4 regions of the Pokkaliibacter sp. CJK22405 genome follow, and region 1 is predicted to be linked to each of the others. Evidence: predicted binding sites of a transcription regulator. Region 1 holds the regulator's gene; each other region holds the start of a gene.
What was found. Region 1 encodes sigma-54, which starts transcription at its own class of promoters, with help from an activator protein. Its sites were predicted from a motif close to TGGCACNNNNNTTGCTNT; they were not measured.
Positions count from the first base shown of each region.

Region 2: ACKC9G_RS02080 (amino acid ABC transporter substrate-binding protein) is a predicted target of sigma-54. The motif match lies at 3,412-3,429, and genes of this name have one in related genera.
Region 3: flgF (flagellar basal-body rod protein FlgF) is a predicted target of sigma-54. The motif match lies at 5,159-5,176, and genes of this name have one in related genera.
Region 4: ACKC9G_RS17690 (formate/nitrite transporter family protein) is a predicted target of sigma-54. The motif match lies at 5,039-5,056, and genes of this name have one in related genera.

Region 1 is NZ_JBKKHQ010000014.1:111,482-119,288, reverse strand. It holds gene ACKC9G_RS10985 (KpsF/GutQ family sugar-phosphate isomerase) at 1-875, shown strand, start outside; gene ACKC9G_RS10980 (KdsC family phosphatase) at 877-1,419, shown strand; gene lptC (LPS export ABC transporter periplasmic protein LptC) at 1,463-2,029, shown strand; gene lptA (lipopolysaccharide transport periplasmic protein LptA) at 2,013-2,525, shown strand; gene lptB (LPS export ABC transporter ATP-binding protein) at 2,522-3,250, shown strand; gene ACKC9G_RS10960 (RNA polymerase factor sigma-54) at 3,312-4,799, shown strand; gene hpf (ribosome hibernation-promoting factor, HPF/YfiA family) at 4,903-5,211, shown strand; gene ptsN (PTS IIA-like nitrogen regulatory protein PtsN) at 5,219-5,683, shown strand; gene rapZ (RNase adapter RapZ) at 5,680-6,534, shown strand; gene ACKC9G_RS10940 (HPr family phosphocarrier protein) at 6,548-6,820, shown strand; gene mgtE (magnesium transporter) at 6,881-7,807, shown strand, end outside.
Region 2 is NZ_JBKKHQ010000001.1:454,142-461,948, forward strand. It holds gene ACKC9G_RS02065 (MlaD family protein) at 1-1,339, opposite strand, end outside; gene ACKC9G_RS02070 (paraquat-inducible protein A) at 1,332-1,958, opposite strand; gene ACKC9G_RS02075 (paraquat-inducible protein A) at 1,955-2,665, opposite strand; gene ACKC9G_RS02080 (amino acid ABC transporter substrate-binding protein) at 3,492-4,508, shown strand; gene ACKC9G_RS02085 (amino acid ABC transporter permease) at 4,737-5,945, shown strand; gene ACKC9G_RS02090 (amino acid ABC transporter permease) at 5,947-7,044, shown strand; gene ACKC9G_RS02095 (amino acid ABC transporter ATP-binding protein) at 7,078-7,807, shown strand, end outside.
Region 3 is NZ_JBKKHQ010000007.1:292,148-299,954, reverse strand. It holds gene flgK (flagellar hook-associated protein FlgK) at 1-597, opposite strand, end outside; gene flgJ (flagellar assembly peptidoglycan hydrolase FlgJ) at 718-1,746, opposite strand; gene ACKC9G_RS04515 (flagellar basal body P-ring protein FlgI) at 1,757-2,866, opposite strand; gene flgH (flagellar basal body L-ring protein FlgH) at 2,883-3,563, opposite strand; gene flgG (flagellar basal-body rod protein FlgG) at 3,585-4,370, opposite strand; gene flgF (flagellar basal-body rod protein FlgF) at 4,382-5,122, opposite strand; gene pgeF (peptidoglycan editing factor PgeF) at 5,343-6,068, opposite strand; gene rluD (23S rRNA pseudouridine(1911/1915/1917) synthase RluD) at 6,099-7,073, opposite strand; gene ACKC9G_RS04485 (outer membrane protein assembly factor BamD) at 7,244-7,807, shown strand, end outside.
Region 4 is NZ_JBKKHQ010000028.1:5,914-13,720, reverse strand. It holds gene ACKC9G_RS17705 (GntR family transcriptional regulator) at 1-846, shown strand, start outside; gene ACKC9G_RS17700 (MBL fold metallo-hydrolase) at 1,089-2,195, shown strand; gene ACKC9G_RS17695 (protein kinase domain-containing protein) at 2,192-3,946, opposite strand; gene ACKC9G_RS17690 (formate/nitrite transporter family protein) at 3,990-4,874, opposite strand; gene hpxO (FAD-dependent urate hydroxylase HpxO) at 5,322-6,482, shown strand; gene ACKC9G_RS17680 (CinA family protein) at 6,566-7,117, shown strand; gene recA (recombinase RecA) at 7,227-7,807, shown strand, end outside.

The sequences.
Region 1 (7,807 bases):
TCAGCCAGGCGTGCAAACGTCTGCTTCAGTGCCGTGGCCGCGTGATTGTGCTCGGTATCGGCAAGTCAGGTCATGTCGGCAAGAAAATGGCCGCCACCTTTGCCAGCACAGGCACCCCCTCTTTCTTTGTTCATCCGGCAGAAGCCAGTCATGGCGACATGGGAATGATCACATCGCAGGATATTGTGATCGCGCTGTCCAACTCCGGAGAAACCTCTGAAGTCCTGTCACTTATCCCGTTGATCAAGCGTTTGCGTGCGCCTTTGATCAGCATGACCGGCAATGCCAACTCGTCTCTGGCAAAAGCTTCGGAAGTGCATATTTCCTTACCTGAAATGCCTGAAGCATGCCCCTTGGGCCTGGCGCCGACCACCAGCACCACCATGACACTGGCGATGGGCGATGCTCTGGCCATTGCGCTGTTGGAAGCGCGTGGTTTTACGGCAGAAGACTTCGCCTTTTCGCACCCGGGCGGCAGTTTGGGTCGCCGTCTGTTATTGCGTGCTCGCGATCTCATGCACAAGGATGCCGAACTGCCTCGCGTTTCGCCCTCAACACTGCTTCGCGATGCTTTGATGGAGATCACCCGCAAGGGGCTCGGTCTTACTACGGTGACGGATGACGATGGCAAGCTGCTCGGGATTTTCACCGATGGTGACTTGCGCCGTGCGCTGGATCAGCAACTGGATCTGCACAGCCTGACCATTGACCGAGTGATGACCCGACGTTGCAAAACCATCGAAGGCGACATTCTCGCCGCCGAAGCGCTCAACATCATGGAAGAGGTATCCATCACTGCACTGGTTGTGGTTGATGAAGAACGTCCCGTTGGCATCCTACATATGCATGATCTGATCAAGGCAGGAGTTGTCTGACATGGCACTGAATCCGCAAGAACTGCACAACCGCGCCCGTGCTATCAAAATGCTGATCATGGACGTTGACGGTGTTCTCACCGATGGTCGCCTGTTTTTTTCTGAGGAAGGTTACGAACTCAAAGCCTTCAACTCTCTGGATGGCCACGGCATTAAAATGCTGCACAAAGCAGGCCTCAAAACCGCCATTATTACCGGTCGACGTACCACACTGGTCGCTAAACGCGCGCGAGATCTTGGTATCCACTTCCTGTTTCAGGGCCGCGAAGACAAGCTGAATGCGCTTGAAGAACTGCGTCAGGAACACCACATCGAGATGGAAGAAATCGCCTACATCGGCGATGACTGGCCTGATCTGCCACTGATTACCCGGGTTGGGCTTGGCGTGACAGTTCCGAATGCTGCACCCGCACTGCTTGAGCACGCACACTTCTGCTGCTCTCGAGCAGGTGGAGAAGGCGCGGTACGTGAGCTTTGCGAGCTTATTCTGGCCGCACAGGATCAGTTGGATAGCTGCCTGGCACCCTATCTCGCTGCAGACTGACCATCGAAACTTGAGTACTGGTAAGGTGAGGACGCACTGAAACATGTCCTGGAAAAACAAGACTATACTGTTTCTGGCCTTTGTACTGATTGGCGTTGCCCTGATCCGCTATGATCTTCGCGACCCCGATCAGCCGGTGCTGACCTTACAAAAGCTGGATGGTGAAACTGCTGACAGCTATGCCATTGATACTCATACCGAGCGCTTCAATACCAATGGCCAGCTGGCTTCCACCATGAGCGCTCCGCGACTGGATCATTTCAAGAGCAAGGGTGTCAGCGTCATTGTTTCGCCCAAAGTGAATTCTGTACAAGCCAATGGACAGTGGTTTGCTACATCTGATACTGCACAGCAGTTCGATAACGATGACCATATAGAGCTTGAGCATAATGTGAATATCCGGCAGTCTTCAGAAGGTCAGGCGGATATCACACTGGAGACGCCCTGGCTGTATTTGGACCCTCATACCGAACGTGCGCACACCGATCAGGAAGTCGTCATCACCCGAGGGACAGGAAAGACAACGGCTGTAGGCATGCAAGCTGATCTTCAAAGCAAACATGTAGATTTATTGTCCCAGGTAGAAACGCTCTATGAACCTGCTCGCTAAAGTATCTTTATCTCTTGCACTATTGCTGCCCGTCGTTGCTCAGGCACTGCCGGAAGATCGTAATAAGCCGGTCCGGATCTTGTCTGATAATGCTGCGCTGGATGATGCGAAAGGGACAGTGACATACACCGGTAAAGTGAAACTCACTCAAGGCACACTCGAGATTGAAGCCGATAAAGTCGTGCTGTACCTCGTCAACGGTGAACTGACTCGTGCGAAAGCCTTTGGCAAGCCTGCGCATTATCAGCAGCTGCCCTCTCCTAACGAGCCCCTGACTCATGCCTATGGCCAGACACTGGATTATGACCTGAGCAAAGAAACAATCACTGCCCAGGAAAATGCCAAACTGACTCAGGCAAAAGATACCTTCACAGGTGACAAGATCATCTATGACATTACCCAACGCACCGTGAATGCCAGTGGTGGCAAAAGCTCAAATGCCGGTAGCGGCCGCGTTGAAATGATTTTGCACCCGAAACAAAAGACAACTGAATGAGTAGCACCCTGCAAGCACGCCACCTGGCTAAAGCCTATAAGGGCCGTCAGGTAGTCAAGGACGTCTCCCTCTCCGTGAGCCAAGGCCAGATCGTTGGCTTACTTGGTCCCAACGGCGCGGGCAAAACCACCTGCTTTTATATGATTGTCGGTCTGGTCGCCGCGGATAAGGGCGAAGTCCGCCGTGATGATCAGGACTTAACCCCACTGCCAGTTCATGGCCGCGCCCGTGCGGGCATCGGCTATCTGCCTCAGGAAGCCTCCGTTTTTCGCAAGTTAAGCGTTGAGAAAAACCTGATGGCGATCCTTGAAACCCGAAAAGATCTTGATCAGGATGCCCGCAAGAAAACGGCGGAGTCCTTAATGCAGGAGTTTCACATCTCCCACATTAAGGATAGTCTGGGCATGAGTTTATCCGGGGGCGAACGCCGTCGTGTGGAGATTGCCCGCGCGCTGGCCATGGATCCGGATTTTATTTTGCTGGACGAGCCTTTTGCCGGTGTTGACCCGATCTCGGTCACGGATATTCAGCAGATCATTCGCCATTTGAAAGAGCGTGGCATCGGTGTACTGATCACCGACCACAACGTGCGTGAGACACTCGCGATTTGTGATCACGCCTACATTGTAAGTGACGGGCACATTCTCGCTGAGGGCGATGCCGAGACGATTCTGCAACATGAGCAGGTTCGTCAGGTGTACCTTGGTGAAAATTTTCGCTATTGACCCATTCGAATGGCCTAAGCCATCCATAATTACTGAGTCGGAAGTATCTTCGTAGCCAAATATGAAGCCCTCTTTACAGTTAAAAATCGGTCAGCAGCTGACCATGACCCCGCAACTGCAGCAAGCCATCCGCTTACTGCAGCTTTCCACATTGGATCTTCAGCAGGAAATTCAGGAAGCACTGGATGGTAATCCCCTGTTGGATGTTGAAGAAGAGTTTGATACTCCCGTACCTGAAGAACGCTATGAAACCGCGCACAATCAGGAAACCCGGGACACCTCACAGAATGAGCAGGACGGCGCAGTCGACACTGACAGCCAGTGGTCTGATGACATTCCCGATGAACTGTCCGTAGACAGCTCTTGGGAAGATACCTATTCCACACTGCCTGCCTCATCCTCCAGCGGGGATGGTGACGATGGCTATGACTTTGAGTCACGAGCCACTGCTGGCGAATCCCTGCAGGACCATCTGGAGTGGCAGCTCAACCTGATGCCACTCAGCGATCGTGATCGCACCATTGCCTTCACCCTGGTCGACAGCATTAACGCAGAAGGCTACCTGACCTCTCCTCTGGAAGAGTTGCTTGAAAGTCTTGATGATCTGGATGAAGAAGATCCGGTGGAAATGGATGAGATGGTGATGGTGCTTCATCACCTGCAGCAGCTGGATCCGGCGGGCGTCGCAGCACGCGATCTTGCCGAGTGCCTGACCATCCAGCTCAAGCAACTGGCGACCACCACGCCCTGGCGTCAGGAAGCCATGGACATCATTGCCCAGCACCTGAACCTGCTCGGCACCCGCGACTATGCAACGCTGATGCGTCGCACCCGCCTCTCTGAAGAACAGCTGACAGCCGTCATACACCTGATCCAGAGCCTTAACCCCCGCCCCGGCGCCAGCATTAATGCAGGCGAATCAGAATACGTTGTACCTGATGTGGTGGTGGCGAAAAAAGAGGGTCAGTGGACTATCGAGCTGAATCAGGAAGCGATGCCGCGCCTGAAGGTGAATAACAGCTATGCCAGCATGATCAAGCGTGCGGACAACAGCGCGGATAACACCTATCTGAAAAATCAGCTACAGGAAGCACGCTGGTTTATCAAAAGTTTGCAAAGCCGTAATGACACCCTGCTGAAAGTCGCTACCAAGATTGTGGAGTTCCAGCTCGACTTTTTTGAGGAAGGCGAGGAAGCCATGCGCCCAATGGTTCTGGCAGATATCGCCCAGGCCGTCGAAATGCATGAATCCACCATCAGCCGTGTCACGACGCAAAAATTTATGCACACCCCTCGTGGTGTCTTTGAATTGAAGTACTTTTTCTCCAGCCATGTTGGCACTGCCGATGGCGGAGAAGCCTCTTCCACGGCGATTCGGGCAATGATCAAGAAGTTGATTGCCGATGAGCCACCGCGCAAGCCTCTGAGCGATGCCAAATTGGCAACCCTGCTGGGCGATCAGGGAATTAATGTCGCGCGAAGAACCGTCGCCAAGTATCGTGAAGCGATGGCAATTGCTCCATCGAATGAACGTAAGCGGCTGGTCTGAAAAGGAAACGATTTGGCGCTAAATAGATTTGACGAGCCCAGTCTTGGATTGGCTATAGTGAAATCTAACCAGCGAACAATCACTGGCAAATCAGGAGAGTCATATGCAAATAAACATCACAGGCCATCAGCTGGAATTAACTCCTGCCCTGACTGACTTTGTAAAAAATAAAATGCAGAAACTTGAGCGTCACGCCGACTCGATCACCAGTGTTCAGGTGACCCTGAACGTCGAGAAGCAGCGTCAGATTGCAGAAGCCACAGTTCATGTGGCAGGCGCCGACCTCCACGCCAGTAATGAAAATATCGACATGTATGCCGCCGTCGACGGTCTGATGGACAAGCTCGATCGTCAGCTCCTCAAACACAAAGAGAAGCACCAGGCTCGTAGCCAGGGTGCAATGGTACGCTAACGTCTTTATGCAACTTGACCAAATCCTAAGCCAGAGCTGCACCCTGACCGGTGCACCCTGGTCAAGCAAAAAGCGCGTTCTCGAGCAGGCTGCCGGCCTGCTCGCAGAACATCTCACGGATATCGACACCGACGATATCTTCAATGGACTTATTGGACGTGAGCGACTTGGCAGTACTGGCCTAGGTGGTGGTATTGCCATCCCTCACTGCCGCCTGTCTCAATGTGAAGAAGTGACCGCTGCGCTGATCCATCTGGAATCCCCGGTGGACTTTGATGCCAGAGATGGCCAGCCTGTGGATATCATCTTTGTACTGTTGGCACCTGAAGAAGCCCATGAGTCACACCTCCAGGCCCTGGCCATGGTTGCGGGCATGCTGCAAAACCCGGCAAACGTACAACAGCTGCGCGTGGCCAGCGATTCTGCAGGACTCTACAAGGCGGCTCTGTCCATCGTTCCGGACAAGGCATGAAGTTATTTATTATCAGCGGCCGTTCAGGCTCCGGTAAAAGTACAGCCCTCAATGCGCTGGAAGACTTGGGTTATTACTGTATCGATAACCTGCCGGTGGATCTGTTAAAGGCACTGGTACAGCAGGCGGAAAAGGCCCCCGATACACAACGCCAGAATATGGCGGTGAGTATTGATGCCCGTAACCTGCCCAATAACCTTGGCGACCTCCCCGTGCTGGTAGAGGAAATCCGGGAAATGGGCGTGCACTGTGAAGTGATCTATCTGGATGCCGAAGAAAGCATTTTGCTTCAGCGCTTCAGTGCGACACGCCGCAGACACCCGCTCACGGATGGCCGTGTCAGCCTGCAGGAAGCTATTCAGGAAGAGCGCCGACTACTGCGCTCTATTGCTAATTGTGCTGACCTGACCATAGACACAACGCACATGACACTTTACGACCTGCGCGACACCATTCGAACGCGGGTAGCAGGACGCAGCCAGGAACTGGCTATCCTGTTTCTGTCTTTTGGCTTCAAACACGGCCTGCCCCTGGATGCAGACCTTGTCTTTGACGTGCGTTGCCTGCCGAACCCTCACTGGATTCCAAGCCTTCGGGGTTTTACCGGCAAGGAGCAGCCCGTTATGGAGTATCTGGCGGCAGAGCCAGACGTGAATAAAATGCTGGATGACCTCCGTCATCTACTGGAAACCTGGCTGCCCTATTATGAGCGCAACAATCGTGCTTATATGACGGTTGCCATAGGCTGTACCGGTGGTCAGCACCGCTCCGTGTATATGGTTGAACAGCTGGCAGCTCACTTTGCCAACAGCCATCACCACATTCAAACCCGTCATCGCGAGCTCGATTAGTGCAGGAACGCCCATGCGTGAAGAAAGGATCACGTTAATCAACAAGCTGGGGCTCCATGCCCGAGCCACCGCCAAACTGATCGGGGTAACGACCCGTTTCACAGCGGACATTCGCATGAGCCGCGTAGGTGGCAATAAAGTGGATGCCAAGAGCATCATGTCCGTTATGCTGTTGGCTGCCTCCGTGGGGACAGAACTTGAGTTTATTCTTGATGGCGAGGATGAGGACGCTGCCTGGGAAGCTATCAAGACACTCATTGAGGATCGCTTCGACGAGGGCGAATAACCTCGTCATCGAACACCCTACCTCTTCGCCTTCCACCCGCTTTTACTCCGGAATACCGCTATGGCTTCACAACCCCAGGAACTGACGCAAACTCAGCTGGAGTTTTTAAACAGCGCCCTGAGTAGCGGTGAGCTGAAACAGGTTCGCCGAATGATGAACGGCGGACTGAAAGGTGCCGATGTTGCGCACCTGATTGAATCCTCCCCTCCCAAGGTACGTTCATTACTCTGGAATCTGGTTGACCCTGAAAATGAGGGTGAGGTTCTTCAGTACCTGAGTTACGAGCTGCAGGAAAGCTTCCTGCGCGAGATGGACCCGGAAGAAGTTGTGGCCGCCGTCGAAAACCTCGACATCGATGACCTGGCGGACATGATGCAGCATTTGCCGAGCACGGTGATCTCGGAAGTCCTTCGCTCCATGGACCAGCAGGACCGGGAGCGACTGGAAAAGGTGCTCTCCTATCCCGAGGACACAGCCGGTGGTCTGATGAATACAGACACCATCACTGTTCGCCCGGATATCTCCATCGAAGCGGTCTTACGCTATCTGCGTCGCCATTCTGAAATTCCCGCCATGACCGACAGCCTCTTTGTGGTCAGTCGCAAAGATGACTTTATTGGCGTGTTACCACTCACCAAAGTGCTGATGAGTGATCCTGATATCAGTGTGCGTGAGGTCATGATTACTGACAGCGTCTCCATCCGTGCCGATACCGAAGATACTGAAGTCGCCAAGCTTTTCGAACGCCATGACCTGGTATCCGCACCCGTCATCGATGATGAGGGCATTTTGCTTGGCCGAATCACTATCGATGACGTGGTGGACGTTATTCGAGAAACCTCTGATCACTCATTGATGAGCATGGCGGGTCTGGATGAGGATGCTGATACCTTTGCTCCCGTTATGAAAACGGCCAAACGTCGTGCAGTCTGGCTGGGGATCAACCTGATTACGGCATTCATCGCCTCCTCCGTGATCGGCATGTTT
Region 2 (7,807 bases), on a different contig from region 1:
ACTTGACCACACTACCTACCTCAACATGCTGGTAATACAAGGGTGTCCCCGGGGACACCGACCCCAGCTCTTTTGCATCCAGCGTCAGCTTGAGGCCTGGTTCTTCGTCATCCACAGCCGGAGGTTGACCTAGCGCGGTGAAGTCACGTGCAGAATCGCCTTTTCCTGGCTCAACTGCGATGTAGTTACCCTTCACCAAAGTATCCAAACCGGAGAGGCCGGACAGACTAATGCTTGGCTTGACCAGCCAGAAGCGCGTGCCTGTTTTCAGAAATTCTTCTGCTTTTGGGTCGAAAAGCACTCTCGCGTTGACTTGAGAATAATCGTCATTGAGCTCCATTTTCTGCACGGTACCGATCTCTACACCTCGATAGATGACCTTGGTAACGCCTTCAACCAGACCCTGAGCGGAGTTGAAATGAATGTTGACGCCAATACCTGTCTCTGCACTCGCATAGTCATTATAAAGCTGGAAGGTATGACCGTTGGCGACAGGTGCGCCGACCTCTCCCTGATTAGCAAAGGCAATACCACCACTGATCAATGACACCAGAGATTCCGTGCGCACCTTAAAGCCATTAAGGCCACCTGACACCGTCACGCCACTGGCGTTCCAGAAACGCGTCTGCTCAGAGATCAACTCATCATAGGGCTGCTCAACGTAGGCATCGATTTCAACGTTTTCACTGTTGTCTGCCAGACGGTAATCCTGCACTGAACCCACTTTGATCTGTTTGTAATAAATAGGTGCGCCAGGGCTCAAGGAGCCCAACGTTTTTGCTTTCAGAGTCAGGTGGAGCCCGGGTTCATCCGAGGCAACTGGAGGCGCTTTGGTAGCGGCCACAAACTCACGTGTTGGCGCGCCATTGCCTGGCTGAATGCCAATGTAGTTGCCCGACACCAGCGTATCGAGACCAGTAACACCTTCAAGGCTGATATGAGGTGTCACCAGCCAAAATTGTGTCCCGGTTTTCAGGGCATCTTCTGTTGACCGGTCAAGCTCAGCTTCAACGATGACGGTTTCGAGATCTTTACCAATCTGAACCTTCTTCACCATGCCAACTTTCAGGCCTTTGTAACGGATCTCGGTTTTACCTGCCTCAAGACCCTGCCCGTTTTTAAAAGTAATAGTGACATCAATACCTGCGTCCGCCATGGAATGCCAAAGAAGCCAGACACCAATACATACCGCGATGAAGGGAAGTAGCCATATAAAGGACCAGGAGCGGCGCTTCTTCACTTTTACCGCCTGAGCAACATTGGGCTTAGGCGCGGATGCAGATGAGGAGCGCTCGCCAGAACTTACCACTGGTTTATTGTCCCCGGAGTTGTCATTCATTAAGGGATTCCTCTTGATCCCAGATCAGGCGAGGGTCATATACCATCGCTGATAACATTGTTAGTACTACAGCCGCACCAAATGCAGTGGCGGCAGGACCTGCCTCAATCCGCGCGACAGCGCCCAGATTTACCAATGCAGCCAGCAGGGCAATAACAAAAATATCCAGCATGGACCACTTGCCGATAAATTCGATCAAACGGTACATCTGGGTACAGCGTTTAGGACTCAGCTCTCCGCCAAACTGCGCGCGAATCAGTAAAATAGCCAGTCCCGCAACTTTTAATAGCGGCACAACAACACTGGCGACAAAGACGACTACCGCTATCCCAAGCGCTCCATGATGAGCAAGCGTCAGCACGCCTCCCATGATCGTGCTGGGTGTATCCACACCCAGCTGTGATACACGCATGATGGGATAAATATTGGCAGGAATCAGGCACAGCATTGCGGTAAGCAACAAAGCCCAACTTGCCGAGAGTGAACCAGGCTGGCGCGAATGAAGCGTACTTCCACATCGTGGGCAGTGATAGTGCTCGCTTCCCTCACCCGGCTGGCAAAGCTGGTGACAGAGATGACAGGAAATCAGCCCCATACTTTTGGCAGTCTGATAGCTCATTCACCGGCTTCCTTCACAAACGCAACATCCTCATTCGAACTGCGGCGTCGAGTTTTCTGAGTATCGAGCTGCTCCCAGACTTCGTGCGGATCCAGACTCAACATCATTGTAAGCAACATAAGCAGCATGCCTACAAATGCATAAAGCCCAAACCCCAGTGTGACAGAAGCCATATCCAGCAGCTTCACCATCGCCACAAGAATGCCGATGAGGTAAACCTCTAACATTCCCCATCCCCTAAGCACATGCCACCATCGGAACAACATAATGGTCAATGTTCCGGCTCTCTCAAGCAGCGCAATGCCGAGTACAAAAATGAGCAGACTGATCTCAAGGAAAGGCACGACGATGCTACACGCCGCGACCAGAAAAGCTGTCCACCAGTACTGTTCCTGAACAAGCTCAATAACTGCCTCTATAAGAGTCACACTACTATTTAAGCCCAGCACGTCGAGCTGTATCAGCGGTAAAGAAACAGTAGGTATAAAAAAACAGAATGCCGCGATCGCCAAGGCAAGGCTGCGTTGTATCGTACCTTCCCGATGCGCAAAAAGATGACCCCCGCAACGCGGACAGTAAGCATCCTGCCGATGTTTCATAGCGATCATCGGGAATACCGCATCACACTCATGACATGCAATCCAGCGCTCGGCAGGCTGAGCACCCTCGCTCTCGGAATTCAGGCTTTCAGGGGCGGGAGAAGACATCAACATTCTCGTAGGTAGCGGCTAAGAACTTACAGGACATAGAGTCAATGGCAGCGATGGCGATGATCCGCACCATCAGAACAGAGCCCTGCACTAGGCTCACTTAATCCTGCAACTTATATAAGGTAACAACCTTCATAAGAAAACCGGTTTGTTGGTATAACGGTTATATAAATTATCGTGAAGCCAGCGCCCAAGCATTTCAAACAAAAGCACCATCGGCTCACCCTCAAAAAAAGCCATTTTGCCTGATCCGGATCTCGAAAACAGAATCAAGACATTTCGATTCAAAAACCGCTACGTTACCCCGGCAACTGTAACAAACACTTCGAACTCCGTGCCCAATACCGCACCTCAACTGCAACCTTTCTGAAACACCTTATAAAGCTATTGAGCTTTTATTTGAGAGCCATGAAAGAGCACAAATTATTCACTCTTGCACTACAACGCCTCCTGATAGTGAAGAATAGTAAAAGCCGACCAAACAGTCAGAAAAAAACGACCTGCAAGTGCATCATCACAGTGCATTCCTCTGTTACCTGCGTGCCCACTTTTGTTACCTGAAGCGATCTGCTTAAAACAGAGAGGGAAAATAGTCAATGCCAAGATTAAGCAACTAATGAATCCCATTAGTCCTACTAAAACGCTCTCAAGTAGATACTTTTAGCGACACGATCGACGATTTCAGACCATTCAGTAACAAATTCGCAAGAAATTTTGTATTTATTTCGACCAAATACAAAAACAGGCACGCCGTTTGCTTAATAGGACATCGAGCCATTAATTGGCATTTTTGAAACCAGTGATAGACCGAGGACACGTTAAGATGAAAAAAATCGGTTCTGTAGCTGCCGCTGCAGCAGTCGCGCTGACTTTCTCTGTTCAGAGCCACGCAGGCACCCTGGACAATGTTAAAGCCAACGGTGTAGTTAATTGTGGTGTTAGCACAGGTTTGCCCGGCTTCTCCAACCCTGACGACAAAGGTAACTGGCAGGGTCTGGATGTTGACGTTTGTCGTGCTGTTGCAGCCGCTGCCCTCGGCGATGCCAGCAAAGTTAAATACGTTCCTCTGAACGCTAAAGAGCGTTTCACTGCACTGCAGTCAGGTGAAGTAGACGTACTGTCTCGTAACACTACCTGGACTATCAGCCGTGATACTTCTCTGGGTCTGAACTTCGCCGGCGTTAACTACTACGACGGTCAGGGCTTCCTGGTTAAGAAATCTCTGGGTGTTAGCAGCGCTCTGGAACTGGACGGTGCTACCTTCTGTATCCAGGCCGGTACGACTACCGAGCTGAACCTGGCTGACTACTTCCGTCTGAACAACATGACTTATCAGCCTGTTGTATTCGACAACTCTGACCAGACAGTTCAGGGCTTCGAAGCAGGTCGTTGTGACGTTCTGACGTCTGACCAGTCTCAGCTGTACGCACTGCGTATCAAACTGGCTGATCCTACCTCTGCTCAGGTTCTGCCTGAAGTTATCTCTAAAGAGCCTCTGGGACCTGTCGTACGTCAGGGCGATGACCAGTGGTTCAACCTGGTTAAATGGTCTTACTTCGCAACCGTTGATGCAGAAGAGCTGGGTCTGACCTCTCAGAACATCGACCAGATGAAAGACAGCGATGATCCTAACATCAAGCGTTTCGTTGGTGGCGAAGGCGACTTCGGTAAAGACCTGGGCGTAAGCAGCGACTGGGCTTACCAGATCGTTAAGCAGGTTGGTAACTACGGTGAAATGTTTGATCGCAACGTAGGTTCCGGCTCTCCGCTGGGTATCGCACGCGGCCTGAACGCTCTGTGGAGCAAAGGCGGCCTGCAGTACGCACCTCCTATGCGTTAATTGCTACCTCCCTTCTTAAGGGATAGGTAAGCAAATTAATTGGGCATGACTTCGGTCATGCCCTTTTAAATACCGGGTCATCGAAATGATGCACCCACTGCCAGAATCGAACTCCATATACGCCGGCATCACCATACCAACATTATAAGGATGCTGACGTAGCGAGATGGCATGTGATTAGGCCACTGGCCTAGTTTTAATGATTTTTTCCTGTCAGGAGGTTCGCGAATGTCGTCTGAAGCCAACAAGCCTCAGGCCACCGCCAGCACCATGCCTAGTAACAAGCCGCCGTTCTGGAATGATCCAGAAAAGCGTGCCCTGTTGTTCCAGGCGTTGCTGATCCTGGTTGTCGGTTTGGGTATCTGGGCTATCGTTAGCAATACCCTAAGCAACCTGGAGCAACGTGGTATCACTACCGGTTTCGGTTTTTTTCATGAAACTGCCGGTTTCGGTATTCTACAGTCTTTGATTCCTTATACAGAGACTGATACGTACGGCCGTACGTTCTTTGTCGGTTTGCTCAATACCTTGCTGGTTTCAGTAATCGGTATTGTTTTTGCGACTATTCTTGGCTTCCTGTTGGGTGTTGCCCGCTTGTCCAAGAACTGGCTGATTTCAAAAATCGCGCTGGTGTACATCGAAGTTTTCCGTAACATTCCTCTGTTGCTGCAAATCTTCTTCTGGTACTTCGCCGTTCTGCGCGCCCTACCCTCAGCGCGTCAGTCACTCTCCTTTGGCGATGCTTTCTTCTTAAACGTTCGTGGTTTTTATGTTCCTCGTCCTGTTTTCGAGAACGGCAGCTTAGGAATTCTGATTGCTTTGGTAATTGGTGTTGTTGCTACTGTATTCCTGAGCATTTGGTCTAAAAAACGTCAGGATCAAACTGGTCAGACCTTCCCAATGTTCTTCGCTGGCCTTGGTCTGGTTGTCGGTTTACCCGTATTGGCTTTCTTTGTCACTGGCATGCCTGTCAGCCTGGATATGCCTGAGCTTAAAGGCTTCAACTTCCGCGGTGGCGTAACCATCATTCCTGAGTTTCTGGCTCTGGTTGTTGCTCTTAGCATTTACACTGCAGCATTTATTGGTGAGATCGTTCGCTCTGGTATCCAGTCCGTTAATCACGGTCAGACTGAAGCAGCGAGCGCCTTAGGTCTTTCTAATGGCAAAACACTGAAGCTGGTTATCATTCCTCAGGCAATGCGTGTGATTATTCCACCACTGACCAGCCAATACCTGAACCTGACCAAAAACTCCTCACTGGCTACCGCTATTGGTTATCCTGACTTGGTATCTGTATTTGCCGGTACCACGCTGAACCAGACCGGCCAAGCTATCGAGATTATTGCAATTACCATGGCAGTTTACCTGACCATCAGCCTTGCAATCTCGACCTTCATGAACTGGTATAACAACCGCATGGCACTGGTGGAGCGTTAATATGGAAAAGTTTCAGCCTCTCCCCAGTCAACCTGCACCTTCTTCGAGCACAGGTCTTGTTGGCTGGCTTCGTAAGAATTTGTTTTCCGGTCCAATTAACTCGATTGTCTCTATCATCGCGATCTACTTCGTAGTCTCTGCGCTGATTCCGGCAATCCAGTGGACCTTCATTGATGCTGACTGGTTCGGCAGTGACCGTAACGCCTGTACTTCAGGTGGTGCGTGCTGGGTGTTTATCACCTCTCGCCTGGACCAGTTCATCTATGGCTTCTACCCGGAGCAGCTTTACTGGCGTGTCGATACGACCTTCCTGCTGCTGGCTGCACTCTTTGCCTGGCTGATGATTCCTAATCTGCCGCAGAAAGTGTGGGTAGCTGCTTTCACTATCTTCATCTTCCCCATCATTGCTTTCTTCCTGCTGCATGGTGGCGCGTTTGGTCTTGAAGAAGTGCCCACTCACCAGTGGGGCGGTCTGATCCTGACGCTGGTTATCGCCATCGTTGGTATCGCAGCGGCCATGCCAATCGGTATCTTGCTGGCATTAGGTCGTCGTTCAGAGATGCCTATCATCAAGAGCTTCTGCGTTGTCTTCATCGAAGTATGGCGTGGTGTACCGCTGATCACTGTGCTCTTTATGGCATCGGTCATGCTGCCTCTGTTCGTACCTGCGGAATATCATTTCGATAAACTGCTGCGTGCACTGATTGGTATCGCCCTCTTCCAGTCTGCCTATATTGCCGAAGTGGTTCGTGGTGGTCTTCAGGCTATCCCCAAGGGACAGTACGAAGCTGCTGATGCACTGGGTCTGACATACTGGAAAGCCATGATCCTCATCATTCTGCCTCAGGCACTGAAATTGATGATCCCTGGCATCGTCAACACCTTCATCGCGCTGTTCAAAGACACCAGTTTGGTTCTGATCATCGGTCTTTTCGATATCCTGGCAATTGTCCAGGCGGCATTGACCGACCCGAAATGGCTGGGTTTTGCGACCGAGGGTTATGTCTTTGTGGCATTGGTCTTCTGGGTATTCTGCTTCGGCATGTCTCGTTACAGCCAGCACCTGGAAAACAAACTGCACACCGGCCACAAACGCTGATCGTTGACCGTATCGATTTTTGGAGAGTTTAAAATGAGTCAGTCCAACGCCGAATCAAAGTACATGATTCAGCTGAAGAACATGAACAAGTGGTACGGTAACTTTCACGTACTGAAGAACGTTAACCTGGACGTTAAGCGCGGCGAGCGTATCGTTATCTGTGGTCCTTCCGGCTCCGGTAAGTCCACAACCATTCGTTGCATCAACCGTCTTGAAGAGCACCACCAGGGTGAGATCATCGTTAACGGTGTACCTCTAACCAATAACCTCAAGAACATTGAAGCGATCCGCAGTGAAGTAGGCATGGTGTTCCAGCACTTCAACCTCTTCCCTCACCTGACCGTTCTTGAGAACTGCTGCCTGGCGCCTATCTGGGTTAAGAAAAAGCCCCGCAAGGAAGCCGAGCAGCTGGCAATGCATTACCTTGAGCGAGTAAAGATCCCGGATCAGGCCCATAAATATCCTGGTCAGCTTTCCGGTGGTCAGCAGCAGCGTGTTGCGATTGCTCGCTCCTTGTGCATGGAACCCACGGTTATGCTGTTTGATGAGCCAACTTCCGCACTTGACCCTGAAATGGTTAAGGAAGTTCTGGATACCATGATCGGCCTGGCTGAGACGGGTATGACCATGCTGTGCGTGACTCACGAGATGGGCTTTGCCAAATCCGTGGCTGACCGCGTTATCTTCATGGATGGCGGCCAGATCGTTGAAGAAAACGAACCAAACGAGTTCTTCAACAACCCACGCAACGAGCGTACTCAGC
Region 3 (7,807 bases), on a different contig from region 1:
GAGCTGACGGATCAGTTCATCTCGCTGATCCTGCAGGTCTGCCACGCTATTACCGAGGTTCGACTGGTTGGCGATCTGCGTGTTCAGCTCAGCCAGAGAACTGGTCATATCATTAATGCTGGATACCGACGCCGTGATGGTGTCGTTCACATTCTTCTGCTGATCCACCAGAAGATCGTTGGTCTGGTTAAAAATGCTGGCAAGTTCATCCGCGCTGGAAAGCACAAGATTACGCTGAGTCGTATCCGAAGGATCGGCAAGAGCATCGTTCACACTGCCAAAGAAATTGGAGAGCGCATCACTGATTGAAGTGGTGTCGCCGGAGATCAGGCTGTCGAGGATGCTGGCAAACTGAAGCTTGGTGGAAGACTCATTGTAGACCGACGTCTGGGTCTGCAGATCCTTCACCGCGTATTGGTTACTGACACGTTCAATATCTGTATAGGTAACGCCATAGCCGGATTGCGCATACTGGTTTACGCGCTGGCGACTGTAGCCTTCAGAGTTAATGTTGGTGAGGTTATTACTGGTCACCGTGAGACCAGCCTGGCTGGCCTTAACGCCCTGGGAACCGATACTCAACAATGAACTGGACATAACTTTACTCCCCTAATGGGCAACGTATCGGCCAAGGCGCAAAAGACTTGAGCGCTGATTATCGCAGCGCCCGTTTCTATTCACTGCAACAGCTCCTGATTCAGAGCCTTCAGGCGTCACTTAGAGCGACAGCGTACTGTGCTGCAGGATTGCCTGAGACATACGATCCCCGCGAGCAATCGTACTGATCTTGCTGGCGTATTGCGGGTCTGTCGCATATCCGGCATTTTGCAGCGCCTGAACATAGCTATCGCCATCCGAGGTTTGCTGCAATGCCTGACCGTAACGACGGTTCTGGCTGAGGAAGCTCATGTAGTCAGAGAAACTTTCCTCGTAGGAATTGTAGGAGCGGAAGTACGCATTTTCGCGCACTGGCGTGCCATTTCGGTATTCCAGCGTTGAGGTCAGCGCCTTATCACCCTGCCAGCTGCTGTCCGCCTTGATACCAAAGAGGTTGTAGCTGTTAGAACCGTCTTCATTACGAATCATGCGTTTGCCCCAGCCAGATTCCAAGGCCGCCTGCGCCAGCAGATAACGGGGATCGCTCCCCATGGTGGCCGCTGCTTTCTCTGCTGCGGGATAGAGCGTAGCTACAAAGTCTTCCGGGGAATCAAAACCTTCACTGCCATCGGAAGATGTCGACGATGCACTCACTCCAGCGGTGTCAGACAACGTGCTGTTAGCGGACTGTGAACTCTGACCACTTGAAATTCGCTCCTGGCGCGCCAGAAACGCATCAATGCTGCTGTCCACCTGACGCCGGGTATCCGCCAGCCGGCTGCTCGTCAGGGTTTGACCAATTGTTGGGCCATCCGTACTGCCATTACTGCCCTTGCTCAGCTGGCGAGTCAGAAACTCAGAAAGGCCAATACCACCGGCATTGGCAATTTCCACACCCAGCTGCTGATCAAGCATGTCCTGAAAATGATTCATTTCCGGCGAGTTGAAGAGACCATCCTTATTCCAGGACTGGTCTGCTTCACGCATGGTACGAAGCATCTGGTTAATAAACAGCGACTCAAACTGCTGCGCCACTTTCTGCAGTGCTTCGGGCGAGGCATCCTTGCCATCCTTGACCTGGTTTTTCAGCGTTTGCAGCTGACCAAGGTCGGAATAGAGCTGGGATTGCGCAGTAGCCTGCCCGATCATGATAAGTACCTCAGATCACAACCAGATCAGCGTGCAGAGCACCTGACTGTTTAAGCGCCTCAAGAATCGCCATTAAGTCGCCCGGTGCAGCACCAACGCTGTTAACGGCCTTGACGATATCTTTGAGGGTGGACCCCGGAGACAGTTCAAACATGTGACCACTGCCTGCATCGACTTCAATACCGGTACGCGGTGTCACCACAGTTTGACCGCCGGAAAGCGGTTCAGGCTGATTAACCTGAGGATTTTCCGTAATGGAGACTGTCAGAGCGCCATGAGTGACAGCAACCGGTGAAACACGCACGTTTTCACCAATAACGATGGTTCCGGTTCTGGAGTTGATGATGACCTTGGCACGCTCATCACCCTCGGTGATTTCCAGATTTTCCAACACGGAGAGATAAGACACACGCTGAGAAGGATCCCGAGGCGCACGCACCCGGATGGAGGTTGCATCCATCGCTTCAGCCACACCGGCGCCCAGCAGATTATTGATCTGCTCGGTCACGTGCTTGGCCGTGGTAAAGTCGGGGCGGTTAAGATTGAACACCAGTGAGTCACCTGTATTGAAACCGGAAGCAACGGCTTTCTCTACGGTGGCACCTGCAGGAATCCTGCCAACGTTAAGCACGTTAACGGTGATCTTGGAGCCATCCTGCCCATCGACACCAAAGCCACCCACCACCAGATTCCCCTGCGCCATAGCGTAGACCTGACCGTCCGCACCTTTCAGCGGTGTCAGCAGCAGCGAACCGCCACGCAAACTCTTGGCATCCCCCAGAGAAGACACGGTCACATCAATGGTTTGACCTGGCTTGGCAAAGGCCGGTAAATCCGCATGAACGGCAACAGCGGCAATATTTTTCGACTGAGGGTTGGTGCCGCTCGGCAAAGATATGCCGAACTGGGTCAGCAGGTTCTTGAAGGTCTGCGAGGTATAGGCGGCACTACTTTTGTCACCGCTGCCATCCAGACCCACAATCAGACCGTAACCCACCAACTGGTTAGTACGGACACCGGCCACCTGAGCAATATCTTTCAGGCGCTGAGTAATTGCCGCCTGCGCCGAGGGCATGGCGATCCACAGACAGAGAAAAAGCGACAGGATACGTTTCATCATCACTCAGCTCCTGAAATCAGAATGGCCAGATCGCACTGATAAAGAAGCGACTCAGCCAGCCCATGGTTGCCGCTGCCTGCGTCTGGCCATTACCACTGTAGGTAATGCGCGCATCAGCAACACGGGTAGAAGAAATCTCATTCTCGGGTGTGACATCCTCCGGCCGAATCATGCCGGTGATGCGGATATATTCATCCCCTGTGGACAACGTCAGCCACTTCTCCCCACGCACTTTCATGATGCCGTTAGGCATCACTTCCGATACGGTGACGGCAATGGTGCCTGCCAGGTTATTGGCCTGACTGGTATCACCACTGCCACTGAAGTTGCTGGAGCCACTCAGGCTGGAGTCCAGTGACAGGCCAGCAACACCGAACTGGCTACCCAGCACGGTCGGGTTGGAGATGCTGGCAGAGGCCGACTTATCAGCTGAAGACGATGCAGACTTGCTCGACTGGGTCGTCTCTTCCAGGTTGATCACAATAATATCGCCGACCCGATGAGCACGACGATCGCCATACAGGCTCATTTCAGAACCGGCCTGATAAATGGCGCCATTGGTTTCACGAGGCTGCTGCAGATCCTGCGCAGTCACGGGCGCATACTCGGGATCATTAGGCTTGGCGTTGTTCATACATCCCGCCAGCACCAACATCAGCACGCTTGCGAAAACCGCCTGTAATGCACGCTTACTCATCAACGTCACCTGAAACTGCGCTTATAGCTGCTGTGTTACGAAGGACAGCATCTGATCCGCTGTCGATATGGCCTTGGAGTTCATCTCGTACGCGCGCTGAGTGGTGATCAGGTTTACCAGCTCTTCAGCCGCGTTAACGTTGGAAGACTCCAGCATGCCCTGAATCAGGGTGCCACGACCATCCTCACCAGGCACGCCGTCATTGGGTGCGCCACTGGCGACCGTTTCCTTGTAGATATCGCCACCCATGTCCTGCAAACCGGCCGGGTTAACAAAAGTGGTGAGCTGCAACTGCCCGGCGACCTGTGGATTCGCCGTATCGCCGTTGATCACCACCTCAACCTGGCCATCACCACTGATAGTGATCTGCGTTGCATCCGCGACGTTAATCTGCGGATCCATGGGATAGCCCGACTGGTTAACGATGTTGCCATCCGCATCCAGACTCAGGTTGCCGTCACGGGTATAGCCAATGGTGCCATCCGGCAGCAGTACCCGCAGGAAGCCATCGCCGTTAATCGCCACATCCAGCGAGTTATCCGTCGTTTCCAGATCCCCCTGAGTGAAGATCTTTTCGTTGATGCCTACCCGAACACCGCTACCGATCTGCAAACCTGAAGGCAAACGGGTGTTCTCACTGGTCAGTCCACCTGGCTGACGCTTGATCTGATAAAGCAGATCTTCAAAGTTCGGACGATCCTTCTTAAAACCTGTCGTACTGATGTTCGCCAGGTTATTCGAAATGGTTGAGAGCGCGGTCTCCTGTGCGCTAAGACCGGTCTTGCCGATCCAGAGGGATGCCAACATGGATTAACTCCTTAACTCACCTGGAGAAGCTGATTTTCTTGTTGCGCGTTCTCATCAACGGCCTGCATGACCTTGACGTTGAGCTCGTACTGCCGGGAAATCGACAGCATGTTGGTGAACTCTTCGACCGCATTCACATTACTGGCCTCAAGAAACCCTGACACCATACGCGTATTCACATCGGGGGCGGCAGGCTGGCCATTTTCCTGCTGGAACAGGCCATCCTCACCCTTAACCACATCACGGATATCGGGGTTGACCATGCGGATACGATCCACATCCGCCAGATCCGTCGGCTGATCACCCTGCGCCTGAACGGAAATAGTACCGTCGCCGCCGATGGTCACTTTGGTTGCCGGTGGCAAGGCAATCGGCCCGCCATTGCCAAGTACCGGCAACCCCTTGCCGGTACGCAAAATGCCGTTTTGATCAATATGCAGATCGCCAGAGCGGGTATAAGCCTCGGAACCGTCAGGGCGCTGAACCGCAATAAAACCGGAGCCATCCACCGCCACATCGAGGTCACGACCAGTCTCTTGCAACGCACCCTGCTCGAAGTTCGTGCCGGGGTTCTCTGTCATGCTGTACACGCGGGACGGAAAGGTCTCACCAAAGACCTGCATCGCCCGCGCCTGCTCGAAATCGCTCTTGAAGCCGCCAGTAGAAACGTTCGCCAAGTTGTTGGTATGAATCGCCTGAGCCCAGAGATTCTGCTTTGCCCCTGACATTGCCAGGTACAGTGCTCTGTCCATTGACATGGTGCCTACCTCAAAACCTTTTGAGGGGTATGAGCAAGCTACGTGCCAGCCCGGCAATCAGCAGATACAAAAAGAGTGAACTGTAAAGAAAGGGTAAAGCCTGAAGAGAAGTTACCAGCCTGATTAACACGCTGATCTGTGGCAGAGAGATGGGTGAGCAATGAAGAAGAGAACAAAAAAGCGGCCTGCTAAAGGCCGCTTTCAACCGCTGATGTCAGGAAGCCATCCAGATCAGCGAGGCCATACGGCCTGTGGTTTTATCACGGCGGTAGGAATAAAACAGATCTTCCTGCGTGTGGGTGCAGTATTCACCGCCATAAATGGCGGTAATCCCCATCGCTTCCAGTCGCTGGCGCGCCAGAAGATAGATATCCGCCATCCATTTCCCGGCCTCGCGGCCCAGCGTAAAGGCAAGACCCGCAATGGGCGCATGAGCGACAAATGCTTCACGGACCTCATCACCCACTTCAAAGGCATTCGGGCCAATGGCCGGGCCTAGCCAGACCATAATCTCGGCAGGATCGCACTCCATGGCGCTGACGGTATTTTCCAGAACGCCTTCACAGAGTCCGCGCCAGCCAGCATGAGCCCCCGCCACCACCGTTCCAGCCTGATCACACAGCAAAACCGGCAGACAGTCCGCGGTCATAATGCTCAGGACTTCACCCGCTTCACAGGAAATGCTGGCATCACCGCATCTCACCTGACCGGGTGCCAGCACCTGCGTACCATGAACCTGCTCAAGCCAGAAAGGTTCGGAGGGTAACTGCAACTCATCACAAAGCTGAGCACGGTTGGCAAACACAGCGCGAGGGTCATCACCCACATGATCGCCAAGATTAAAGCTGTCGAAAGGTGCCTGACTGACACCTCCCAGACGCGTCGTACAGACTGAGCGAACATTGATTGGCGCAGGCCAGTCGGGAAATACGTAGGACATGTCACGGCTCTCTCTGCGATGAGTTTCGGCTTATTCGTAGTGGTCAAAACCTATACGGTCAGTATCCAGAACATCAAGAAGCTGAATCAGATCCTCAGGCAAATCAATTTCCCACTCCATCCACTCACCCGTCGCCGGATGGCTCAACTCAAGACGCTTGGCATGGAGGGCCTGACGCTGAAACTGACGCAACGCATCCTGCAGCTCTTCTGTGCACCCCTTGGGAAGGCGGTTACGGCCACCGTAAAGCGGATCACCCACCAACGGATAATGGATGTGCGACATATGCACGCGAATCTGGTGGGTGCGGCCGGTTTCCAGCTTGCAGCGAATATGAGTATGAGCGCGGAATTTCTCGATCACGCGGTAATGGGTTACCGCATGCTTGCCGGTTTCCTGAGCGACGACGGCCATTTTCTGACGGTGACGGCTGTGGCGCCCCATCGGCTCATCGACGACACCGCCGCCGGTCATCACGCCCTGAACAATGGCTTCATACTCACGCCCCATGGAGCGATCCTGCAGCTGCGCGACCAGATCTGTCTGGGCCTGCAGCGTCTTTGCCACCACCATCAGACCCGTGGTGTCCTTATCCAGACGGTGAACAATACCGGCACGCGGAACATGCCCCAGCTCAGGCGCATGATGCAGCAAGGCATTCAGCAGCGTACCTTCGCTGTGGCCAGCGGCCGGATGCACCACAAGACCTGCGGGCTTGTTGAGTACCAGAATATGTTCGTCTTCATAAATGATCGGTAGCGGAATATCTTCGGCTTCCCAGCGCTCCTGAACCTCCAGGATCGCCTCCAGCGTCAGCCATTCACCGCCGAGCAACTTCTCGCGGGGTTTGCAGGTTTTGCCATCGACGAGCAGCGCGCCTTCCTTGATCCATTCCTGCAACCGGGAGCGGGAATAATCCCCGAAAAGCTCTGCCGCGACCTGATCCAGTCGCATTCCACCCGAAGAGACGGGCACTTGCTCTCGGTGCTTGATTGTTTCACTCATCTGGCTTACTCAACCTGCCTGATTACCGGGCCTGCTCCGTCGGAGGGGCCGCTGAAAAGGGGGCAAGTATAGCTGCTTATTCGGCCTTATTCAGCTCGCGCACTGTACACCAGATGGAATCCCGCTAGAATAACGGCCTCAAAGTCACTGAACGCGGCAATGGTAACCTGATGCGACAAGGTAAACTCCTGCTAGCTGTCGCCATGGCAACTGCCCTGGCAGGCTGCTCAGCCCTAGCACCTAAAGAGCCAGACTATTCTGAGCAGGTGATGTACGACAAGGCCACCACTGCACTGGATGACGCCCTCTGGGATCAGGCAGCTGACTGGTATGAAAAACTCGAAGCACGCTATCCCTTCGGTCGTTATTCCGAACAGGCCCAGCTTGAACTGATCTACGCCTACTACCGGGATGGCAAGGAAGACGAAACCCGCGCAGCAGCGGATCGCTTCATCCGTGTTTACCCCAACAGTAACTATATCGACTACGCCTACTACGTTCGCGGACTCACCGCCTTCGAGCAGGATCAGAGTCTGATTTCCCGCTTCCTGCCCACTGATGAAACCGAGCGTGACCCCGGTGCTGCGAAAGACTCCTACAACGATTTCGCCACACTGGTTCGTCTCTACCCCAACAGCCCTTACGCTTCCGATGCGAAAAACCGCATGGTCTATCTGCGTAACCGTCTGGCCCGCTATGAAATCCACGTAGCCCAGTACTACATTAAGCGTGGC
Region 4 (7,807 bases), on a different contig from region 1:
CGTGATACGTTGCAGCGTCTGTTCGATGAAGGGCTGGTCAGTCGCTTTGAAGGGCGGGGCTATCTGGTCGGCCAGTCGCCTGAGCAGGTGATTCGTCGGGAAATTCAGAGCGATGAATTCAAGCCAGGTGGTGGTACCTCCATCACCCGCGAGCATTCCTGGTATGACCTGGCAGCAGAAGTCGAGCGCGATGCCGTGCTCTGTTCCATGGTCGGGCGCTGGGAAATCAACGAGCTGCAACTGGCCAATGCCCTGGGGGTCAGCCGGGCGGTGACGCAGCAAATCCTGCTGCAATTGCAGTATATCGGTGTGGTTGAGCGTGAGAAGTACAGCGGCTGGAATGTGGTGCCGCTCAATGATGAGCGTCTGCATCAGCTTTATGAGGCACGTCTGCTGCTGGAGCCTTTTATGGTGGAGCGGGCGACAGCGCGCATTCCCAGTGAGATTCTTCAGGGATTCCTTGCGGATCTGGAGCGGGTGTCGCGCAGCTATCCCAATGTGGAAGCCCATGAGCTGGATGCGCTTGAGCATGACCTGCACGCCAAAACGCTGGATTACGGCGGTAATCAGGAAATTCTCACCATGCTTGGGCGTACGCGGCCGATTCTGCTGATCAGCAAGCATTTGCTCGGTGGTTATGTGGAATTGCCCTCGGCTGATCCGTTTCTGGAAGAGCACAGCACGGTGCTCAACCTGATGCTGGAAGGACGGGGCAAGGAAGCGGGCGAAGCGCTAAAGCGCCACCTTCAGGCGTCGGAGGCCAAGGTGCGCACCCGTCTGGCGGAATACCGGCAGAAGGAGCACGTACCCTCACCGGAGTATTTGCGCTGGTTATCGGCGGAATAAACGCCTGACTGTTAATAAACCGTCTGATGGTTAATAAAAATGCCGGAGTGGACCTTTTGTCTGCTCCGGCATTTTTACTTATTGCGACCAGCGCCCTTCGTCATTGATGAGGATTATTAATAAGTCTGTTCAAGCACTGCTGGCTTTTACCGCGCACATTCATGGCTATGATGAAACTTTGAATGAATTGTGTAAGCGAGGCGAGTGTGACTAAAAAGGGTGTAAACAGACGCCGGTGGAAAGTGTGGGGCGGCAGTCTGCTGGGCGCGGTGGCTGTGCTCGGGGCTGGTGTGGTCGGCTATCTGCAACTTCCGAAGTTTGGCGCCATTGCCGATCAGGCGGTGCTTAGCCAGTCATCTCATTACCAGAACGGCGCCTTTCAGAACCTTGAACCCATGCCTGTCAGTACGCTGGCTGAAGGCGAGGAGCGAAAAGGCTGGACGGACATGTTGTTCTCCGATGGCAATCGCGTGCCTGACCATGCGCTACCCTTCGAAAAAACGGATCTTCACAGCCTCGACCCCACGCAGGATCTGGTGGTCTGGCTTGGGCACTCCAGCTTCTTTATTCAGCTTGCCGGAAAGCGTCTCCTGATTGACCCGGTGCTGAGCCAGAATGCCTCGCCGGTGCCTATGACGATCACCGCTTTTCCCGGCACTTCGCCCTATCAGCCGGAAGACATTCCCGCAGTGGATTACCTGCTGATCTCCCATGACCACTGGGATCATCTCGATTACCCAACGTTAACGGCACTGAAAGACAAAATCGGCATGGCCATTATGGGTGTGGGCGTCGGCGCGCATTTTCGTCGCTGGGGTTTTGCAGAGGAACAGCTGCGTGAGCAGGACTGGGACAGCAGCGTCGCACTTGATAATGGCCTGAAGATACATGTGCTGCCGGCGCGGCATTTCTCGGGTCGCCTGTTTGATCGGAACCAGAGCCTGTGGGTCAGCTATGCGCTGGAAACGCCGAGCCGTCGTATTTATTTCAGCGGCGACAGTGGTTACGGCAGCCACTTCAAGCGCATTGGCGATCAGTACGGCCCCTTTGATCTGGTGATGCTGGATTCTGGTCAGTACAACCAGCAATGGCGCTATGTGCACATGATGCCGGAAGATTCCGTACAGGCGGCGGATGATCTTCGCGCCAAAGCCTATATGCCTGCCCATGTGGGCAGGTTTTCTCTGGCCTTTCATTCCTGGGCGGATCCTTTCCAGCGCGTGACAAGCGCCAGTGCGAATCATCCGTGGCAGTTGGTCACGCCGGAAATGGGCAGCGTGATGGCGCTGGATAACCCGGTGGGTGCCAGCCAGCAATGGTGGCTGACCGGTAACCAGGAAAGTCTTTAGCGATAAGCCAGTAACAGCAGAATGATGATAAACAGCCCAAGCGACAGGCCTTTCCAGAACAGTAGCGGACGGCTTTCCAGTAAAGGGCGATGGCGTTGCAGCAGGGCAGGATCGGGCTTGCGCAAATCCTGAATAAATTCGGAAAGCACGCGCTGGCGTTTGTCCGGGTTTGGCTGCAGCGCCTTTCGAAGGACATCATCCACCCAGAGTGGAATCGACCTTTCAGGGTCCAGCACGGACTGATAACGCAGCCGTTTTTGCGCAGCCCTTGTGGTTGCTCGGGCGATATCCGGGCCGTAGGGCAAGCGGCCACTCAGCATCTGATAGGTGATGGCAGCGAGGGAATAAAGATCCGCCCGCTCATCGGCATAGTCACCAATAAAATATTCCGGCGCGCTGTACTGAGCGGTGCCAAGTATTGGCTGGGAGGCCGTGTCACGCGCCAGCTCCGCCACACCGGCGATGCGTACCGAGCCAAAGTCGATAATCTTGACGTTGCCGCTGGCATCAATCATCACGTTATGAGGGCGTAAGTCCTGATGCAGCATTTCCTGCCGGTGCAGCGCCTGTAACCCCCGCGCAATCTGCTCAACGATGCGCCGCACTGTTTCAAGTTCAGGCGTTGGGTTATCCAGCATCCACTGGTGCAGCGACTGGCCTTCGATGTATTCAAAAGTGGTGTAGAGCGCAGTGGGCGTGCGATCCGGGTGAGCAGGCTTAAGCAGGTGCGGATTATCGACCCGCCGCGCCACCCATTCCTCAATCAGAAAGCGTTCCAGATAGTCCGGGTCGCCGCGTAAATCAACAGAGGGCAGCTTGAGGACAACCTTGTCACCGCTCGCATCATCGGTTGCCAGAAATACGTGACTGCGGCTGCTGGCGTGCAGTTCGCGCTGCACGGTATAGCCATCAAACGGCATGCGTGAGCGCAGCTCCGGGGCAAAGGGCAGTTGGGCCAGCTGTTGGTTCAGATCACTCACCCCATGTTCGGGCAGGGCATCAATACGCACAATCTGAATGCTGAGGTTGTCATCACTGCCGGCCTCAAGTGCGGCATTAATAACTGCCTGCGCGGCAAGGTCGAGATTATCGGCATGTTCACGGATGTGCTCCCTGATGAGCGTGGTGCTGACGAACTCATACACGCCATCGGTCATCAGAATAAAACAGTCGTGCAGGTCCAGCTCACATTGGCCATAGTCCATATCCAGACTGGCATGAATCCCCAGCGCCTTGCTCAGATAGCTTTTTTCCGGGCTCGACCAAAGCCGGTGCTCCTGTGTCAGTGGCTCCAGCGCGTTGCCGCTTAAGCGCAGCAAACGCGCATCACCGATATGAAAGAAGTGCGCGCTGCGGCCTTTGAGCACCAGTGCGGTAAAGGTACAGACGTAGCCTTTATCGAGGTTGTAGCGGCCCTCACTCTGGCGCGTCTGGGAGAAGAGCCAGGAATTGGCCGCCTGAATCACCCGCTGGCCAGCGCTTTTAACCGACCAGGATTCCGGCGTTGCGAAGTAGTCCTGTAGAAAACTGGTGACGGCCACTTCGCTGGCGATCTGGCTGACATCGCTGCTGCTGATGCCGTCGGCCAGAGCCAGTGCGATGCCTTTACTTGCCACCAGATGAGGCGCAGGCACTACAGCTCCGTGAAAGTCCTGATTTACGGGCTTGGTGCCTTTATCCGTCACCTGACCGAGCGAAATACGCAAGCCCGGCACAGAAGCCCGGCTCTGGCGAGTCGGGCTGTCCGGCATTATCGGGCGCTCAGTTATCGGATCTGCTGAGTGCATGGTGGCATCAGGCGCCGATGCGAACGGAGCTGGACGCGGCTTCTTTCGAGGGCGCAGGAGTTGTCGCTGCGGCAGGGCGGTTTTTCAGCGCACGCTCAGGGCTGGTGCGCACATGGGTGTAATACAGCGGCAGGCCGACGAGTACAAAACCTCCCACGAGATTTCCCAGCGCAGTGGGGATTTCGTTCCAGATGATGTACTGGGCAAAGGTGAAGTCGCCGCCCATGATCATGGAGAAGGGGAACAGGAACATGTTCACGATGGAGTGCTCAAAGCCCATGAAGAAGAACAGCATGATGGGCATCCACATGGCCGCCATTTTGCCGCTGGCGGAGGTGGAGATCATCGCGCCGACCACTCCCATGGACACCATCCAGTTGCAGAGCATGCCGCGGATAAAAATGGTGAACCAGCCATCCACTCCGTGAGCGGCATAGCCAAGGGTTCGGGACTCACCAATCTTGGCGACTTTGGCCGCCAGCTCGCCTCCATCGGTGTTGTAGCCATAGGTCAGAATAAAGGAAATCATAAAAGCGACGGTCAGGGCACCAGCGAAGTTGCCAATAAACACCAGACCCCAGTTGCGCAGCACCTGACTGATATTCACACCGGGACGCTTATCCAGCAGGGCCAGTGGCACCAGCGTGAAGACCCCGGTCAGCAGGTCAAACTTCATCAGATAGAGCATGATAAAGCCGACAGGAAACAGGATGGCACCGGTCAGTGGCGAGCCGGTTTTGGTTGCGACAGTGATAGCAAAAACAGCAGCCAGCGCCAGAATGGCTCCGGCCATAAAGGCACGAATCAGGGTGTCCTTGGCTGACATATAAACCTTGGCTTCGCCCTGATCGACCATTTTGGTCACAAACTCGCTCGGTTCTAAGTAAGACATTGTCATTGCCTCTCAATCATTAGTGATCAAATGCCGGTGCCGAAAACGAAAAAAGCCCTGAGCGCTGCAACCGTTTAGCTGCAGTGCTCAGGGCTTCTTTACCCAAACCAGCACATTGTTGTTGGAGCAAACACTCGCCATTGAGCGTCTGATCTGTCATCAGATTAGCAAGGGATGTGCCATTTTCTTCCTTATTTATAAATCAATCACTTAGCAATCGCTGAAGGTTTTCGCCGTGCTTCGTTGTCCATTTCTGGTGCAGCGGGGCGTCAATTGCGACGCTCAAGTTCACTTGATGGGCGCACTTCCTTCGACTGAACTAGCCTTAAGGTGTAAGTCAACGACCGGAAAAGCCGGGTTTACAGGATTTGAGCGCTAAAATTAACCAGTTGGTTGATTTTTTGCTTGTGAAGTTCTGACCCTGTACAGATTCAATAAGGATGACGAATGGAGACGCTGAATATTGTCATTGCGGGCGCCGGAATGGGTGGACTGACCATGGCACTGGCGCTCAGGCGCGCTGGACATCAGGTACGCATTTTTGAGCGGACTCGTGAGCTTGCACCCATTGGTGCCGCGATTTCTATCTGGTCTAACGGTGTGCGAGTCCTCAACGCGCTGGGGCTTAAGGACAAGCTGGATGCGATCAGTGGCGACATGCAGCAGATGAGTTACTACGACAAGAGCGGCAAGGTCCTGACGGATTTCAGCCTGGAGCCGTTGTATGCGCAGGTTAAAGAGCGGGCGCATCCGGTCGCGCGGGCGTTGCTGCAGGATATGTTGCTGGAGGCGGTCGGGTCAGACACCGTGACTCTGGGAGTGAGCTGCGAGCAGGTCGAAGAACACAGCGAGGGCGTGACGATTACCCTGAGTTCTGGCGAGAAAATCGCCGCAGATCTTCTTGTCGCCGCCGATGGCACCCATTCACAGCTGCGAAATTATGTCGTCGGGCAAACTATTCAGCGTGAGTATCGCGGCTATGTGAACTGGAATGGCCGGGTGAGGATTGCGCCGGATCTGGCCAATGCCCATGAGTGGCGCCAGTTTGTCGGCGATCACAAGCGTTGTTCACTCATGCCGATGGGCAATGATGAGTTCTATTTTTTCTTTGACGTGCCACTGCCTGCTGGCACCGAGAATGACCGGTCCCAGTATCGGCAGGAGCTAAGCCAGCACTTTGCCGGTTGGGCTGAGCCGGTGCAGCGGCTGATCGAGCGGCTGGACCCCGCGCGCATGGCGCGAGTGGAGATTCATGACGTGACACCTCTTGGCAGCCTGCATCGGGGAAGGGTTGTGCTCATTGGCGATGCCGCTCATGCCATGACACCGGACCTGGGGCAGGGCGGTTGTCAGGCGATGGAGGATGCCTGGGTGCTCACCGAATGCCTGAAAACCTCGGGTTCACTGATTTCTGCCCTGAATGCCTATGATGCCCGGCGGGTTGAACGCGTCGGTGACATTGTGCTTCGGGCTCGCAAGCGCTGTGATATTACGCACGGCACGGAGCCTGAAAAAACCCGGCAGTGGTACGACGAGTTGGCGAATGAATCCGGCGCCAATATTCTGGCGGGCCTGAAACAGACCGTCGATGGCTGCCCGTTACCCTAGCGTCAACCTCACCCTTGTGATGCGAAGAGCCATAAGCTACAAACAGCCCTAAGTCTTATCTTCGCGACATAAGGAAGCAAAACGTGCCGGAATCCAATGCTGTACTGGAATCACTGGTGAGCCAGCTGGCGGATGTACTCATCAACAAGCAACAGCAAGTGGCCACGGCAGAGTCCTGTACGGGCGGTGGCCTTGCGACGGCGTTTACGGCACTCCCCGGCAGTTCGCGCTGGTTTGGTTTTGGTTGGGTCACCTACGCCAATCAGGCCAAGATTCAGATGCTTGGCGTCCAGCCAGAGAGTCTGCAGGCGGCGGGGGCGGTGAGCCGGATCGTCGTCGAGGAAATGGCACAGGGCGCCTGTACGCGAAGTGCGGCACATTTCTCTGCTGCTATTAGTGGTATTGCAGGCCCTGATGGTGGCTCTGAGGAGAAGCCCGTCGGTACGGTCTGGATTGCCTGGTCCACACCGCTACAGACATGGTCAGCCCGTTTTCTCTTCCCCGGTAACCGTAATGAGGTGCGTGAGGCTGCAGCCATTGCGGCTGCGGAAGGCTTGTTGGCACTGGCGTCGCAAGCCATTTTAAGCCGCTCGGCTTTTCGAAAGCTCCCCCCGCAGGTCTTTAACGGCCACTGATTCCCACAATATTTTCCCTGTCAGTTTTTCCTGTCTTGGGGTTGCGTAAACTCAAATCTGTGGAATAATGCTGATCATATATACAGTATTTTTCCTTTGCGAGGTTGGAATGAACGAGAACAAACAGCGAGCTCTCACAGCTGCTCTTGGCCAGATCGAGCGTCAGTTTGGTAAAGGCGCCATCATGCGTATGGGCGATCAGCCCCGTGAAGCCATTCCTGCTGTTTCTTCCGGTTCCCTGAGCCTGGATATCGCCCTGGGAATCGGCGGTTTGCCATATGGCCGTATCGTTGAGATCTATGGCCCCGAAAGCTCCGGTAAAACTACGTTGACGCTGTCGGTGGTTGCTCAGGCACAACGTCAGGGTAAAACCTGTGCCTTTATCGATGCTGAGCACGCTCTTGATCCTATTTATGCGGAAAAGCTGGGCGTTAACGTGGATGACCTGCTGGTTTCTCAGCCAGACACCGGCGAGCAGGCACTGGAAATTGCCGACATGCTGGTTCGTTCCAACGCGGTTGATGTCATCATTATTGACTCCGTGGCGGCGCTGGTACCGAAAGCGGAAATCGAAGGTGAAATGGGTGACACTCACGTCGGTCTGCAGGCACGTCTGATGTCCCAGGCGCTGCGTAAAATCACCGGTAACATCAAGAATGCCAACTGTCTGGTGGTCTTCATCAACCAGAT